2 regions of the Neobacillus sp. SRL179 genome follow, and region 2 is predicted to be linked to the other one. Evidence: riboswitches for the same ligand, from Rfam matches in the RefSeq annotation. Region 2 holds a riboswitch; the other holds the start of a gene.
The links. Region 2 has a riboswitch for S-adenosylmethionine ahead of AC4E8C_RS03265 (5-methyltetrahydropteroyltriglutamate--homocysteine S-methyltransferase). Riboswitches for the same ligand answer to the same signal wherever they lie in the genome.

Region 1: it holds a riboswitch for S-adenosylmethionine, as region 2 does, so the genes downstream of both, AC4E8C_RS19530 (O-acetylhomoserine aminocarboxypropyltransferase/cysteine synthase family protein) here and AC4E8C_RS03265 (5-methyltetrahydropteroyltriglutamate--homocysteine S-methyltransferase) in region 2, are expected to answer to the same signal.

What each region holds. Positions count from the first base shown of each region.
Region 1 is NZ_OZ481792.1:3,921,046-3,929,324, forward strand. It holds gene AC4E8C_RS19530 (O-acetylhomoserine aminocarboxypropyltransferase/cysteine synthase family protein) at 79-1,395, opposite strand; SAM riboswitch class I at 1,457-1,558, opposite strand; gene AC4E8C_RS19535 (hypothetical protein) at 1,639-1,992, opposite strand; gene AC4E8C_RS19540 (nuclease-related domain-containing protein) at 2,266-3,189, shown strand; gene AC4E8C_RS19545 (thioredoxin family protein) at 3,508-3,816, opposite strand; gene AC4E8C_RS19550 (toprim domain-containing protein) at 3,822-4,178, opposite strand; gene AC4E8C_RS19555 (YusG family protein) at 4,313-4,552, opposite strand; gene gcvH (glycine cleavage system protein GcvH) at 4,659-5,042, opposite strand; gene AC4E8C_RS19565 (arsenate reductase family protein) at 5,120-5,476, opposite strand; gene AC4E8C_RS19570 (acyl-CoA dehydrogenase FadE) at 5,667-7,448, opposite strand; gene AC4E8C_RS19575 (acetyl-CoA C-acetyltransferase) at 7,506-8,279, opposite strand, start outside.
Region 2 is NZ_OZ481792.1:656,159-664,437, forward strand. It holds partial or broken gene AC4E8C_RS03230 (PTS sugar transporter subunit IIA) at 1-66, shown strand, start outside; gene AC4E8C_RS03235 (cation transporter) at 113-322, opposite strand; gene AC4E8C_RS03240 (DUF421 domain-containing protein) at 422-1,126, opposite strand; gene AC4E8C_RS03245 (Gfo/Idh/MocA family protein) at 1,213-2,121, opposite strand; gene fabF (beta-ketoacyl-ACP synthase II) at 2,343-3,581, shown strand; gene AC4E8C_RS03255 (MFS transporter) at 3,649-4,824, opposite strand; gene AC4E8C_RS03260 (DNA alkylation repair protein) at 5,100-5,807, shown strand; gene AC4E8C_RS03265 (5-methyltetrahydropteroyltriglutamate--homocysteine S-methyltransferase) at 5,865-6,968, opposite strand; SAM riboswitch class I at 7,065-7,172, opposite strand; gene trpB (tryptophan synthase subunit beta) at 7,370-8,279, shown strand, end outside.

The sequences.
Region 1 (8,279 bases), 1.8 Mb from region 2:
GAAAATTATCGTATCACTAATAAAAAGAGGTGTCAACGAAAAATCCTTCATTTTTCGAATAAATGTATGAAGGAAAACCTAGGCCTTAGCCTTCAATGAAGCTAAACCTGTTGCTGCTTCTATCGCTGTTTCGAGGTCATCAATGAGATCCTCTACATTTTCAATTCCAATTGAGAGACGGATTAAATCTTCTCCTACCCCGGCTGCTTTAAGCCCATCGGCATCCAACTGCTGGTGGGTCGTACTTGCGGGATGGATAATCAAACTCTTGGCATCCCCAACATTTGCCACATGTGCCCAAAGTGATAACGAATTGATGAGTTTTGCTCCTGCTTCTTTTCCACCTTTTATTCCAAACACTACCATGGACCCTGCACCTTTTGGTAAATACTTTTTGGCTAATTCATTATCAGGGTGCGAGGCATGGCCAGGGTAAGAGACCCATTCAACCGCAGGGTGGTTTAATAAATACTCAACCACTTCCTTTGTATTGGCTACATGCTCCTTCATCCGTACATGCAGAGTTTCCAGTCCTAGTGTAAACTGGAAGGCATTTTGCGGACTTAAAGCAGGACCTAAATCACGTAATAATTGAACCCGTGCTTTAATAATATAAGCAACAGCGCCTAATGCCTCTGCATAGACAAGACCATGATAGCTCTCATCAGGTGTCGTAAAGCCAGGGAATTTAGGGGAATTCCAATCAAAATGACCGCCATCCACAATAACTCCCCCCGTTGATGTTCCATTCCCTAAAAGCCATTTTGTTGCAGAGTGGACAACAATATCAGCCCCATGTTCAATTGGTCTGCACAGGTATGGTGTTGCAAATGTATTATCAATAATAAGCGGAACACCAGCTTCATGAGCAATATTGGCTACTTTCTCAATATCGAGTACCCGTAAGCTTGGGTTTCCGATGGTTTCTGCAAAGACTGCTTTCGTTTTTTCGGTAATAGCAGCCCGGAAGTTTTCCGGATTTTCAGCATCGACAAATTTTACATTGATGCCGTATTTCGGTAAGGTAACGGCCAATAAATTATAGGTGCCGCCATATAGATTGGAGGCAGAGACAATCTCGTCACCAGCTTCAGCAACGTTTAAAATCGCTAGGGTAATCGCAGCCATCCCGCTGGCAACAGCTAAAGCTCCAACTCCCCCTTCTAATAATGCTACTCGGTCTTCAAAAACAGTGGTCGTCGGATTATGAATCCTCGTGTATATGTAGCCCGGCTCTGCTAAGCTAAATAAGTTGGCCGCATGTTCTGTATTTTTAAACTGATAAGCATTATTTTGATAAATTGGTACTGCCCGGGCACCCGTAACAGGATCTGGTGACAACCCTCCATGAACACTCAAAGTTTCAAAGCGATATTTCTTTTGATTTTCTGCCATTACATTCGTTCCTCCCTTTTATGAAATAACCCCCACTTCTTTAAGAAGAGGGGGTGCGCTCTTCTTATCGCTCAGAGTGTTTAGCTCTGCTGGAATTAGCACCGTGTTTCAAACCGGTTGCCGGGCTTCAAAGGGCCAGTCCCTCCGCCGCTCTTGATATGAATATGTCATTCATTTGTTGCAATTGATTGAATATTTTAAATAAACAATACAGTAAGTTTAATTCCGAGTCAATACCTTTGATTAAATTACTTTTGCGAAATTTTGCTGTGCTTTTGTTAAAAAGAAGAGGGATTCTAGCAATAGGGTAATTCTAAGCGGCATAGCTATGCTTAGCTGACCTCGATGTTCTAAATCCCGCAGTCTACTCGTTCCTTCAAACAGTTGTTTCATGGCCTGCTTGTTTCCTCGGATTTCGTAATTGCCCTGTGGAACTTCATGATTTTGCAGAATACTGATGGAGCCGTGTTTAATTTCTAATTGAACTGTTTCCAGCTCGCATTTTATGGTGACCCTCACATCAGCCTGTTGGATTAATGAAAGTACATGTCCTGCTTCGTAGAATTTTTCTATAAAATTTTCAACTAATTCTATCATCCCTACCACTCCGGTCTACATTTTATATTGTAGTAATTCCGCAGTATATGAGGGAATCCTCCAATAAACCGCTCGACAATTCTTTTGGTCTTTTGGAAATTTCCTGAGAAATATGTCGGATTATGAGGTTTGTTGGATAAATAGATAAGGTGTATCCACATTCTGTTGCTCGACAGCTCCTGGTCAAAAGATAGAAATTTTTGTCAAAAAGTATTCAAATATTCATCTTCGGAGATCTATCCCTTTTTAATAAAATAGAGTAGGAGGTGAAATATGTTTTATAAACCAAGAACTGAGTCTGATGAAATTAGAATGTTAAGAGTTTTAAACAAACACATGGTGTTAGAGGAAGAGTGGAAACAGCGCTATTATAATCTCGTAAAGGGGTTTGAAGGTGAGGTGATGTTTGATTCTTTAACAGAGAAGCTTCGATGTCAAAGTTTGATTGTAAATGATTTGCGCCTAGAGACAAGTGGGGCGAAATTCCAACTAGATTCGGTGCTGATTTCCCAAGAGCCACTATACCTGTTTGAAGTGAAGAATTTTGAAGGTGATTATTTCTTTGAAAATGGTCGATTCTATCACATGGTTACAAAAAAGGAAATAAATAACCCACTCTTACAACTAGAACGAAGTGAATCCTTGTTGCGGCAGTTGCTCCATAAAATTGGAAACCGAATCTCCATTGAACCGTATGTTGTGTTTATTAACCCCGAGTTTACCTTATATCAAGCCCCTCAGAATAAACCCATTCTTTATCCAAATCAACTTCCTAGGTTTATGAAAAGAATAAACGATAGACCATCCACTTTAACTGGGCGCCACAAGAGTTTAGCAAATAAATTAGTTTCTTCGCACCAGATTAATATCGATTTCAAAAGACCTGAATATAACTACAGTTCGTTAAGAAAAGGAATAACTTGCGCCGACTGCCACTCCTTTACGGTACATGTGGAGGATAAGAAATTAATTTGTGATCCATGTGGGCATGAAGAATTAGTGGATACAGCTATATTACGAGCTGTTGAGGAGCTAAAATTATTATTTACGGATGAAAGGATTACTACGAATAAGGTGCAGGATTGGTGTGGGGTAATTAAGTCGGAAAAGACGATTAGGAGGGTGCTAATGAGGAATTTTAGTTATATCGGGAAGAAAGAATACCAATTTTTAGAAAGGATTAAACGACAAGATTAGGGCATTATTTTAATTTCAAAGTGAATAAGATTGTTTTTGATTCATTTAGAACTATGCACTCTTCACAGTTCCCGTGTTTCTCTTTTGGTAAGCTCCACGGGCACTGTCGACTCTTCACAGTTCCCGTACTTCTCTTTTTGGAGGCTCCACGGGCACTGTCGACTCTTCACAGTTCCCGTACTTCTCTTTTTGGAGGCTCCACGGGCACTGTGCACTCTTCACAGTTCCCCCGCTCCTCTTTTTGGAGGCTCCACAGGCACTGTCATCTCCTCACAATGCTTTATTAGCAGAAAAAGCAGACGCCCGCTCGCATCTGCTTCACCCTAAATACTGTTTTATTTTCCCCAACAAGTAAGGAACTGAATGAAAAGCGTATATGGTTTCCTGCACCGTGCCGTTTTTCACAAACAATAGACAAGGTACACTTTCAACCGCAAAATCCTTAGCCAAATCAGGATAAAAATTTAGGTTCATTTTTCCCATTTTAAGATCTACAAGCTCCTCTACGACTTGCAGCATCCGCGACGCTACTTGGCAGGTGCCGCATAGAGGGGTATAAAAATAGACTAGGCCGCTTTCATGAAGATCGAGAAAGGTTGTTAATTCTGTTCGTTTCCATTCATTCATATACATTAACTCATTTCTAAATACTCTGTGTGAACATCAATATTAGCCCCTAAAAGGACAGTCGCTAGATGGTGTACAGGTGCGGTTGCGACTTCGCGATACATCCGGTCTATATACAGATGTTCAGCTTGTGGGAATTCCCGTTTGAATTGTTTGCGGAGCTTCTCACCAGATGCATCTGCATCGACAAGGATATAAACATCCTTATCCTCAAGAAACTCAATTAGTTCTTCTAATTTGGTATGACTAATTGTTCCATTGGTACAAATAATTTCAACGGGTTCCTTCACAATATTTTTTACCTTATTTTTATCCGATTTTCCTTCGACAATAAGAACTTTGTCAACATACGAGTCATTCATATCCATCACCTGTAATAAAAAAGTTAGTTTATGTTAACATATTCTAAAATATCGATTACGTGTGCCTTCTTCTTAGTATGTTAACTATATCATTATTGTCAGCTAAGAAATAGGAATTTGCTCGGCCTAAGCCATTAGCACCAGCCGCCATCATCGCAATCAGTATACTTAGCATCAGGCTGTTCCGTAACAGTTACTTGTTGATAAATCTTTTGTTGTTCCGCTTCAAACTGTGGATTTAAGTCAACCTGAATGTTTTCCGAAAGTTTAATTTTTCCGATTGAGGAATTTTCGAGAAATAATTCTATTTCTCCATTTTTCAACTTGCCAACTACACGGTCCGTTACATCGATCTTTTGCTGTTTTAACGTCATATTTCCACCCTCTTTATATATTTAGTATTAGTCTCTCCTGGAAAGTAGAAGAAAAAGAGTGGAAATTTAAGAGAAAAAGCACCCGATTGTCGGGTGCTTTGCAACATTAGTCTTCTTTTGTCATTTCTTCGTATTGTTCTGGAGTCATCAATTTCTCTAACTCGCTTAAGTCAGATGGCTCAATAACAATCATCCAAGCCTTTTCATATGGTGATTCATTAACAAATTCAGGACTGTCACTTAAATCTTCATTAATTTCCACTACTTTACCACTAACTGGTGCATATAGTTCCGATACCGTTTTAACAGATTCAACGCTGCCAAATGGGTCGTCAGCCGATACTTCTGTACCCACTTCAGGGAGTTCAACGAACACGATGTCTCCTAATTCATGTTGTGCAAAGTCCGTAATCCCAACGCGGACTCTTTCTCCTTCAACTTTAACCCATTCGTGTTCTTCAGAATAACGTAAGTCTTTTGGTATACTCATTTGCTAAACCCTCCATTGTTTTTTCTAAATCTATCATCGAAGTCATTCGATTTCCATAATTGAATAAAGAAGTATGGCTATAGCCACATTTTTTCATACTCTTCTTCTTTAAAGCCTACTGTGACCCGCTCCCCATCTGTTAAAATGGGTCTTTTAATCAACATTCCATCAGATGCCAGCAATTCTAGCAGTTCCTCTTCGGTTGCAGTTTTCATTTTATCCTTTATCCCTAATTCTCGATATTTTAAGCCACTTGTATTAAAAAACTTCTTTAATTCCAAGCCGCTTTTTTGATAAAAGTCCTGCAATTCTTTGTGTGTCGGTGGATTTTCGACAATATGTACTTCTTGATACGAAAGTTGATGAGCATCCAGCCATTTCTTTGCATTACGGCATGTACCACATTTCGGATACCAGTAAAAAGTCAGAGACATTGTTTCACCGCCTTTTACCAAAATTGTAAACGCGTCAATCAAATATTACCATAACGCCTTTGAAAATCCTAACATGGAGGCTAAAAAGCTTCCCCTAGAAATAATTCGACTAATTTCGTAAAAACCCTTCTTAAATTTCGCTAATTTTAAAAAGAAAAGCCCCCTCCAAAAGAGGAGGGAGCACATTCCTTTACACAATATAACGTTCAGCTTCAATAACTACATCTGCAGCTTCTCGTTTCTTCGCAATTACATTGATTGGAGTATGACGAGTAAATTTTCGAAGCGAGGTCAACATCATCCGAAGGGTATCCCCTTTTTCAATTGCTACAAGTGATTCTTTTGCAGTTGCTTCAATTTCATTAAAGGCTTCCTGACAGAAGATTTGTGTATAAAGAAGTTTTTGCTTACTCTTTTCTACACCGTCTTTGGCAATAGCCTTTTCCGTCCGTAATACGACAGATTCCATTGCATACACATTGGAAACAAGATCAGCAATGTTCGCTAAAACTTCTTGCTCGCTTTCAAGTGCTTTGCCAAATTTTTGAGCCGCTAAGCCCGCAGCAAGTAAAGCAATTTTTTTCGCATTTTTCACTAAATATTTTTCTTGCGCTAACGGCTCGTCACCAGGCTCTTCTGGCATTAGCATCATTAATTCCTCTTGAAGTGCCATTGCTTTTTGAAATAGTGGAAGTTCGCCTTTTAGCGCCTTTTTCACAAGCGTTCCTGGCACAAGGAGACGATTAATTTCATTAGTTCCTTCAAAAATACGATTAATACGGGCATCACGATAAGCTCTCTCAATTGGATATTCCTGCATGAAGCCATAGCCGCCATGAATTTGAACGCCTTCATCCACTACATAGGATAATACTTCACTGGCAAAAAATTTATTTACTGAACATTCAATAGCATATTCAGCAATGGAATTGGCCAATTTTTTAAGATCTTTTGCTTCCTCGGTCGATAATTTACCTTGGTTTTCTTCATACAAACCAATCGTACGGTAAACAGAACTTTCCGCTGCATAAATTTTCGCCGCCATTGTTCCAAACTTTTCTTTTGTTAAATTGAATTGTGAAATTGGTGTTTTAAACTGCTTACGTCCATTTGCATATTTAACAGTCATCTCAAAGGCACTCTTAGAACCGCCGACACCACCAACAGCCAATTTGTAACGTCCAATATTAAGGATATTGAAGGCAATTACATGCCCCTTACCAAATTCACCTAATAAGTTTTCAACTGGTACAGCCACATCTTCTAAGATAAGGGTACGTGTGGATGAGCTCTTAATCCCCATTTTCTTTTCCTCAGCACCAGTAGACACACCTGGGAACTCCCTCTCTACGATGAAGGCTGTGAAGTGCTCGCCATCCACCTTTGCATAGACAACAAATACATCAGCAAATCCGGCATTGGTGATCCATTGCTTTTCGCCATTAAGAATATAATGAGTACCAGCTTCGTTTAATCTTGCGGTTGTTCTGGCGCCAAGGGCATCGGAACCAGAACCTGGCTCTGTTAACGCATAAGCGGCCAATTTTTCACCTGAAGCAAGCGCTGGTAAATACTTTTTCTTTTGATCGTCATTACCGAATAATACAATTGGCAAAGACCCAATCCCCACGTGTGCGCCATAGGATAATGAGAACCCGCCTGCACGCGCCATTTTTTCCGTAATAACCGATGAGGTTACTTTATCTAATCCTAAGCCTTCAAACTCTTCTGGAACATCAACCGCTAATAAACCAAGTTCGCCCATTTTTTTCAAAAGTTTAACGGTACGATCGAATTCATGGTTTTCTAAGTGCTCAAGTTGTGGTGCTACTTCTTTTTCAACAAAATCTTCTGCCGTTTGGGCAATCATTAAATGTTCTTCCGTGAAATCTTCTGGTGTAAAGATATTTTCGAATGAAAGATCCTCGATTAAAAAGCTTCCACCATTAACAATCTTTTTCGTTTCTGTCATTAAAAATTCCTCCTAATCTTTTTTAGAGGGGCTTATTTGATCGCCCCTTGTCTTTTTTTAAAGTAGTTCAAATACTCCAGCAGCACCCATCCCGCCGCCGATACACATGGTAACTACACCAAATTGCTGGTTTCTGCGTTTTAATTCGTGAATGAGTGATAATGTTAATTTAGCACCTGTACAGCCAAGCGGATGTCCAAGAGCAATCGCACCGCCATTTACGTTGACAATTTCCTCATTAAGACCAAGTTCGCGAATAACTTGAAGGGATTGGGAAGCAAAAGCTTCATTTAATTCGAACAAGTTGATATCAGATAACTCTAATCCGGCAAGCTTAACGGCTTTTGGAATGGCTACAACCGGACCAACCCCCATAATTTCTGGCGGTACCCCGCCCACAGCAAAGGATCGGAATTTTGCCAGTGGTTTCAGACCAAGCGATTCTGCCTTTTCTCGGTCCATTACCATCACAGCCGCAGCACCGTCACTTGTTTGCGAAGCATTGCCTGCTGTCACCGAACCAGTAACGGAGAAGGCAGGACGAAGTTTCGCAAGGGTTTGGATATTTGTTTCAGGGCGAACACCTTCGTCTTGTGAAAATTGAATGGACTTTTCAACAAGTTTATTGTCTTGACCAACTGTACGGATGGTCACATCTACTGGAACAATTTCGTCTACAAATTTACCTTCTGCAATCGCTTTTGCCGCGCGTTGATGACTTCTCACGGCAAATGCATCTTGATCTTCGCGGGATATTCCATACTTTTGCGCCACTTGTTCAGCTGTATGGCCCATTCCCATGTAATATTGGGGTGCCGTTTCCGCCAGTTT
Region 2 (8,279 bases):
ACTGTTACCTTGAAAAAACAAGGATTCGCCAAACAAGGTGAGAGCGGGATCATAACAATATCATAATAGTAGAAATAGTGCCTGACACCCGGTGGGTGTCAGGCACTTTGTTTTATTCTTGGATGTTTAAACCGTGCTGTAAAACTCTTTCTTTAATTTTTTCAGGGGAAACTTGATTTTCATTATATTCAATTTTTACTTCACCATCATTGGTGTCTACAAGGGCTCTTTCAATGCCTTCCATTTGCGATAAAGTGGTTTCTAATGTTTGAATGGGTTGTTCGTTAACAGCTTCTTTCACATACAATGTTAAGGTTGCCATAATAATTTTCCTCCCGTGATTTATTTGAATTAAAAGCATAGCCAAAGATAGAAGAGGTATCCTGCCTTTTCCAACCTTTTGTGTCTCGCAATAAGGGGTTTATTTATAAAAAAAGACCTTAAGATGATCTTTTGTATCTACGGTAGCTAGCAGTACGTTGCGGACGTTAGTTTGGTACAACCGTTCTAAAGTGGAAATAACCCAGTCTTCATTCTTTTGAATTTGATGCAGCTCCTTCGAGATAATTTTACCCTCCTTAATAATGATCCTTGGTAATTCAAAAGGGTCTACTTCCATCTGGTAAGACGCTGGTGTAATCGGTTGGTATTTTGAATCTAAAAAGACGGAGATTTTCCCATCTGCTTCCCAAATGGCTAGGACTACTTTCTTCAAATCTTCTACTTTTTCTTCCCGTAATTCTTCTAACAAAACATCAATGGAAATTCTGGCTTTTTTTAACCCTTGATAGAGGATTTCTCCGTTTTGAACAATGGTGACTGGAGCATGATTGATTAGCTTTCTAAACCAGGGCCATTTAAGGTTCATCATAATACCGCTAAGATACAAAACAACCAATACAATAGTAGATACAACTGAACCCTTTAGCCCAATCCGCTCATCTGATAAAGGATGGGCAATAATATTTCCGATCACTAAAGCAATAACAAAATCCAGGAGCCTTAATTGGGAGATGGCCCGCTGGCCTAAAACTCTAGCAACAATCAACAGAAAGACAAAAACAACAACCGCCCGAAGAATCCACTCCATGATCGTAAGCATTTCCTGACCTTGGTGAAAATCCATGTAAGACACATCCTTCTCCCTAGAAAGCTATCACTTAGTTTAACACTGACCCTATCGTAATAAACATCGCAACATTAAAAAGGGTGTCAGGCACCATATTCAATGTGATTTACGATTCTTTCGCAGATTTCGTGGGTGATGACTGAATCATCTATGGATGGATGAGGGGTTTTACTATTTTGAACACAATCAATAAAATGATCGATGATTTGATTGAAGCCGCGTTTATAGAGGGTTGGTTCCCAGTCCCCGAATTTTGTAAGGCTAATTTCCTTGTTGTGAAAGTGAGTCGTTTCCACTAGATTATTGACGACATATTTATGATGACTGGTCGAATACTCAATGATTTCTTCCGTAACCCCGCTATTTCTATTCATGATACCAATTGACGTACAGCCATCTCCAATGAGCTGGATCACCAAATGATGGAGCAGTTCTCCCTTTTTAAGGTACTCTACCTTAACATCATGAACCTCTGAAGCCATTAGAAATCGGAGAGTGTCGACAACGTGGATAAAGTCCTCGACAACAAATCTTCTTGTATAGTCCGGAGTGGCAAAGCGGTTTTTTTGCATGATAATTAAACTAGGCTTACCATGTTCTTTTAACTCATTCACTCGCGGGATAAACCGTCTATTAAAACCCACCATAGCGATCTTGCCAGACTCTTTTGCAAGTTGTTGAATTTGCAGCGTTTCAGCAAAATTCATCGAAATGGGCTTATCAATGTAGACATTTATTCCGCTTTTTAATAAGGTCTTGGCTATTTCAAAATGGGCCTCAGTGGCAGTGCTCACAATGGCAGCATCGATGTTCATGGTGATCAGCTCATCGACAGTCTGAACCTTTTCGTGAATCCGATATTTTTTCGATAAGGTGTTGAGAGTGTCCATATTTCTTGTACAAAGTACTAGGTCAATCCCTTCCTTTTCTGAAAGAACAGGGAGGTAGGCCTTTTTAGCGATATCCCCCAAACCTATGATACCAATTTTCAATTAAATCACCCCGCAAGTATTTATAAAACCAATTCTAACAGCCGATTAAAGTTATTTTACAATGAATGTTTTCAGTTGGCGAACGAATGAGGCTTTGGAACCATAATCCCATTTGGGTTTGCCAACCACTTGGAAATGGTTAAAATAGAAGAGATAGCTTTAAAATCATCTAGTCAATTATTCGCAGATTTTTTTAAATAAATAGTGGGAGAGAGCATTATATGAAAAAAAGAGTAGTGATTACAGGTATTGGAGCCGTTACTCCTTTGGGGAATGATGCTCAAACAACATGGGAACAGATTAAAAACGGTGCGTCGGGTGTTGGTCCAGCTACTATATTTGATGTAGAGAAGGTCGATGTCAAGATTGCAGCTGAAGTAAAAGACTTTACCCCAGAAACCTTTATGGATAAAAAAGAAGCAAGAAGAATGGGGCGCTATAGCCAATTTGCTGTGGCTGCCAGCCAAATGGCGGTACAAGATGCAGGAATTAAAATCGGTGAGGACATCGCACCCGAACGTGTCGGGGTTTGGATTGGCTCAGGAATCGGCGGCTTAGGCGAGTTTGAAGAACAGCATAAGAAGTTTTTAGAAAAAGGACAAAGAAGGGTCAATCCGTTTACGATTCCAATGTTTATCCCAGATATGGCGGCAGGGCAGGTATCGATTGCACTTGGGGCAAAAGGGATTAACAATTGTTCCGTTACAGCATGTGCATCCGGGGCAAATTCCATTGGTGATGCCTTCCGCGTAATCCAAAAAGGGGATATTGATATGGTAGTGGCAGGCGGAACAGAGGCTACTATTACAGAGATGACGGTTGCAGGTTTTTCAAATATGACCGCTCTTTCAAAAAATCCCGATCTTACAACAGCCAGCCGTCCATTTGATAAGAATCGTGATGGGTTTGTCATTGGGGAAGGTGCAGGAATCGTCATATTAGAAGAGCTAGAGCACGCGTTAGCCCGCGGCGCTCACATTTATGGGGAGCTGATTGGATATGGTGCAACAGGTGATGCCCATCATATTACGACACCTGCACCGGAAGGAGAAGGGGCTCAGCGTGCGATGAAATTAGCATTAGAGGATGCCGGAATCTCCACCAATCAGGTGGACTATATCAATGCACATGGTACGTCCACCTATTATAATGATCTGTACGAAACGTTAGCCATTAAAGAAGTATTTAAAGAACATGCCTATCAACTGGCAGTGAGCTCTACCAAATCAATGACCGGACATTTGTTGGGGGCAACGGGTGCGATAGAGGCCATTTTTTCAGTGTTAGCCATACAGGATGGCATCATTCCCCCAACGATTAATTATGAAACACCAGATGAAGAACTTGATCTGGACTATGTTCCAAACGTGGCAAGGAAAAAAGACATTCAGGTCGTGCTGTCAAACTCATTGGGATTCGGCGGGCATAATGCGACGTTGATTTTTAAAAAGTATATTTAAGAGACATCAAAAATATTATAAAAAAAAGAATCCCGACGCCAAAGGGTCAGGATTCTTTTTTTGATTCTTATGCATGTTGCGAGATGGCATTCTTTTTCTTTGCCCAACTATAAGTTAGGAAGAAGCAGCCAATCAAAATAATCGCGCCGAACGTAAACGGTATAGACATATGCCAGTCAAATAGAGTTCCGGCTAGTGCCGGCCCTATCATATTGCCTAAACTCATATAGGAATTATTCATTCCCGCAGCATAACCTTGTTCATCGCCGGCAATTTTCGAAATTAAGGTATTAACTGCTGGGCGTATTAAGGTCGTCGCAGTCGAGAATAGAGTTGCAACTAATAGAATAATGAAAAAGCCGCTAACGTATAACATGCCATACATACTAAATGCCGCAAGAAGTAAAGCAAATAGAATAATTTTCATTTCTCCAAAGATCGCAAATAGTTTATTAAGTGCGAAGGCTTGAATGATTACACCGACAAAGCCGCCCACTGTCAGGACAATCGCAATACCATTTGGAGTAAAATGTTGTTTATACGTCAAAAACATGGACAGCGTTGATTGGAAGTTGGCAATCCCAAAAGAGAAAACAAACACAACAATTAATAAAACAAAATAGCTTGTTTTAAAGGAACGGGCCATTTGTTTAAATAAGTTCTCTCCCTTCCCTTGATCTTTCAAAACTGGTTTGATATAGGGGAGGATGACGAAAGATAAAATCCCAGCTATTACGGTAGCGGAACCGCCAAAGTAAAACGGAAAATGCAAGCTTACATTTGAGAGGAACCCGCCAATCCCAGGTCCAATCATAAATCCTAGTGAGATCGCAGCCCCAATCAAACCCATGGCTTTCCCACGTTCTTTAAGGGTGGTGATATCAGCCACATAGGCCATAACGGGTGGGACGATAAACGCTGAACCGATCCCCGTAAAGAATCTGCAGACATAAAGCATCCATAGCTCTGAGGATAACCCGAAGAAGATTTGGGAAATACCATTCACGAAAAGTCCGAAGACGATTAAATTTTTACGTCCATGCCGGTCAGATAAATTTCCCGCCATGGGAGAGAAAATAAACTGAGCAAAAGCAATAATAGCAATGATAAAGCCTAAAGCTTGTCCAGCGGCTCCAAAGGTTTTCAAATAGCTTGGCATAACAGGAATGATAAGTCCAACCGCGCTAAACGTAATAAACATATCAAACATTAATAAATACAATGGTAATTTATTTGATTTCATTCATGTCTCTCTTTCTGCATATATTTCGTAACCAAAAATAATTGTGTATGGATAAAGATTATACAACGGTTTAGGGGGTTAAACAATAAAAAGGTACCTGACACCCGCAGTGTATCATAAACCAGAATTTATTAAAACTGGAAAAATATTTGATATAATTCAAATAGATTCCTTTTTCTGGGGTTAAATAAACATATCATTAAGGGTAATATGAAGTTGTAAAAATAAATATAAAGTTCAAGACAATTTGTTTATAAAGAAGGAAGTGCTAAACGATGGATTTCGAAACGGTTATGCAGGAATTGGAAGCACTCGGAAAAGAACGAATGAAAAAGATTTACCTAAGCAATGGTGCACACGAGCCGCTTTTTGGGGTAGCTACAGGGGCAATGAAGCCACTTGCAAAGAAAATCAAGAAAAATCAGCCTTTAGCTGAGCAGCTTTACGCCACTGGGAACTACGATGCTATGTACTTTGCTGGTGTTATCGCGGATCCAAAGACAATGACAGAGGATGATTTTGAACGTTGGATTGAGGATGCTTATTTTTATATGCTGTCAGATTTTGTGGTGGCCGTAACTCTATCCGAAACCGATATTGCACAAGCGGTGGCTGATAAATGGATTGCAAGCGGGGAAGAACTTAAAATGTCGGCAGGCTGGAGCTGTTACTGCTGGCTTTTGGGTAATCGGCCGGACAGCGAATTTAGTGCAGACAAAATTGCCAGGATGCTAGATCAGGTAGAAAGTACGATTCAAGATTCACCTGAACGTACAAAATCTTCTATGAATAATTTTATTTACACAGTCGGGATTTCCTACGTGCCGCTCCATGAAAAGGCGGTTGAAACCGCAAAGGCAGTAGGTCCAGTCGAAATCAAGCGGGACAACAAGAAAAACAGTATACTGCTTGCTTCAGAAAATATCCAACAAGGAATAGATAAAGGAAGAATTGGTTTTAAACGCAAATATGTCAGGTGTTAGCAAGCATGGGGACGGTTCTTCTACACCATTTGGTGCAGAAGAACCGTCCCCCATGAACTAATTCCAAACATCCTGTGCAATGCTAATCACATGGCGTACTTTGTCCCATTGTTGTTCTTCTGTTAAGAGGTTTCCTTCTTCTGTGGAAGAGAAGCCGCATTGTGGGCTCAAGCAAAGTTGATCCAATGGAAGATATTGATTGGCTTCCTTTATTCTTGCTTTTATTTTTTCTGGATTCTCGAGGTCGCCGAATTTCGATGTAATTAATCCCAAGACAATTCGCAGGTCATTTCGCTTAACATGACGAAGGGGTTCAAAGCCGCCTGAACGTTCATCATCAAACTCTAGGAATAAGCCATCCACATTTAAACCGCCAAAAATGATTTCAGAGGCAAAATCATATCCGCCTGTTGAAGTATAAGTAGATTGGAAGTTTCCTCTGCAAATGTGCATCGTAATAACTAAATCTTCGGGTTTGTTCGCAATCGATTCATTAATCGCTCTAGCCAATGTTTGGGCTAAGTTGGCAGGCTCAAAACCATCCTTTTTTAATTTGTCTCTGCCTGTCTCTGAGAACAACGATGCCCATGAAGTATCATCTAATTGCAAGTAGCGGCAGCCGGCATCATAAAAGGCTTGAATCGCTTTTTGGTAGGCACGAATTAAATCATCTACAAATTCATCTTGATGTTCGTAAACATCACTAATTCCCTGACCACGGACAATTAACATATTAGGACTTGGGATCGTAAATTTCGCGACATGGTCACCGGCAATGCTGTGTAAGAATTTATAATCCTCTATCATTGGATGGTTACCGAAGTCAATTTTTCCTGTTACCTTGACCCCGTGTGCTCTCGTTTCCACTCCGTTAAATTGTAATCCTTTTTCTGTTTGGACAAACTCAACCCCTTCAAGTCCGCCGAGAAAATCAAAATGCCACCAAGCGCGTCTTAATTCTCCATCCGTTACGGCCTGTAAACCGACTTCTTTTTGTTTTTCTACCAGGCGGATTATCTCTTCATCTTCAATCTGACGTAACTGTTCGGCCGTAATTTCACCGTTTTGTTTTTGTAGTCTCGCTTTTTTCAATCGTTCCGGTCTTAAAAAACTTCCCACATGATCAGCTGTAAATGGTGCTTTCACTAATGTTTTAGTCAAGGTAATCCGCTCCTATTCTAGTAATTCATATTGAAAAAAATAAAAACCTCTTCTTAGATAAGAAGAGGTTTGATTATAAATAAAAGGTATACACTCTTCTTATCTTCAAGCTTACACATAAGCTTCTGGAATTAGCACAGTCCACATAATAAGGCTGTTGCTGAGGTATCGCAGGGCCAGTCCCTCCACCTCTCTGGATAAGATTTTGAAATATTAAATTAATGATTATCCTAAAGCTATTTTAAGAGAATGTCAATAAAAAAGTGGAAACGGGGGCAGCCGCACAAAATGACTTGCATAATAGTTTGCTTGAAAAGAACAACGTGTTAAAATATATTTGAAAATTCGGTTATTTTTTTGAGGCTAAACCAAAATATAGTTGAGAAGGAGACGAGAAGAGGATGGAAAGAACGAGTGTAGAGAGCAAAGGGTATTTTGGTGAGTTTGGAGGAAGTTTTGTTCCAGATGACTTGCAGATTGTCATGAACGAATTAGAGGAACAATTTTATCGGTATAAAGACGATCCGAAATTTATTGAGGAGTATAAATACTATTTAAAAGAATATATCGGGAGAGAAAATCCACTTACATTTGCCGAGAATTTAACGAAGCAAATTGGCGGAGCGAAAATTTACTTAAAACGGGAAGATTTAAATCATACAGGAGCCCACAAAATTAATAATGCGCTGGGACAAATCTTGTTAGCAAAACGAATGGGCATCAAGCGGATTATTGCGGAAACAGGAGCTGGGCAACACGGTGTGGCAACGGCAACAGCCTGTGCCATGTTTGGGATGGAATGTGTCATCTATATGGGCAAGTTAGATACCGAACGCCAGGCGCTGAATGTGTTCCGGATGGAATTGCTCGGAGCAAAGGTGATTCCGGTGTCAAAGGGGCAAGGGCGTCTAAAAGATGCAGTTGACGAAGCATTAGGAGACCTAGTCCAAAACTATAATAATACATTTTATCTATTAGGTTCTGCCGTCGGACCACATCCTTATCCAACCATGGTCAAACATTTTCAGGCGATTATAAGTGAAGAGTCCAAACGTCAGGTCCTTGAAAAAGAAGGAAAACTGCCAACTGCAGTGATTGCCTGTACGGGCGGTGGAAGTAATGCGATTGGTGCATTTGCCCACTATATTGATGAAAAAGATGTTCGGCTTATTGGGGTAGAACCAGCGGAAGCTCCGACCTTAAGTCAGGGTGTTTCAGCCGTCATCCATGGATTTAAGTGTTTGACGCTATTAGATGAAAATGGCGAGCCGCAGCCAACCTACTCAATTGCAGCCGGACTTGATTATCCAG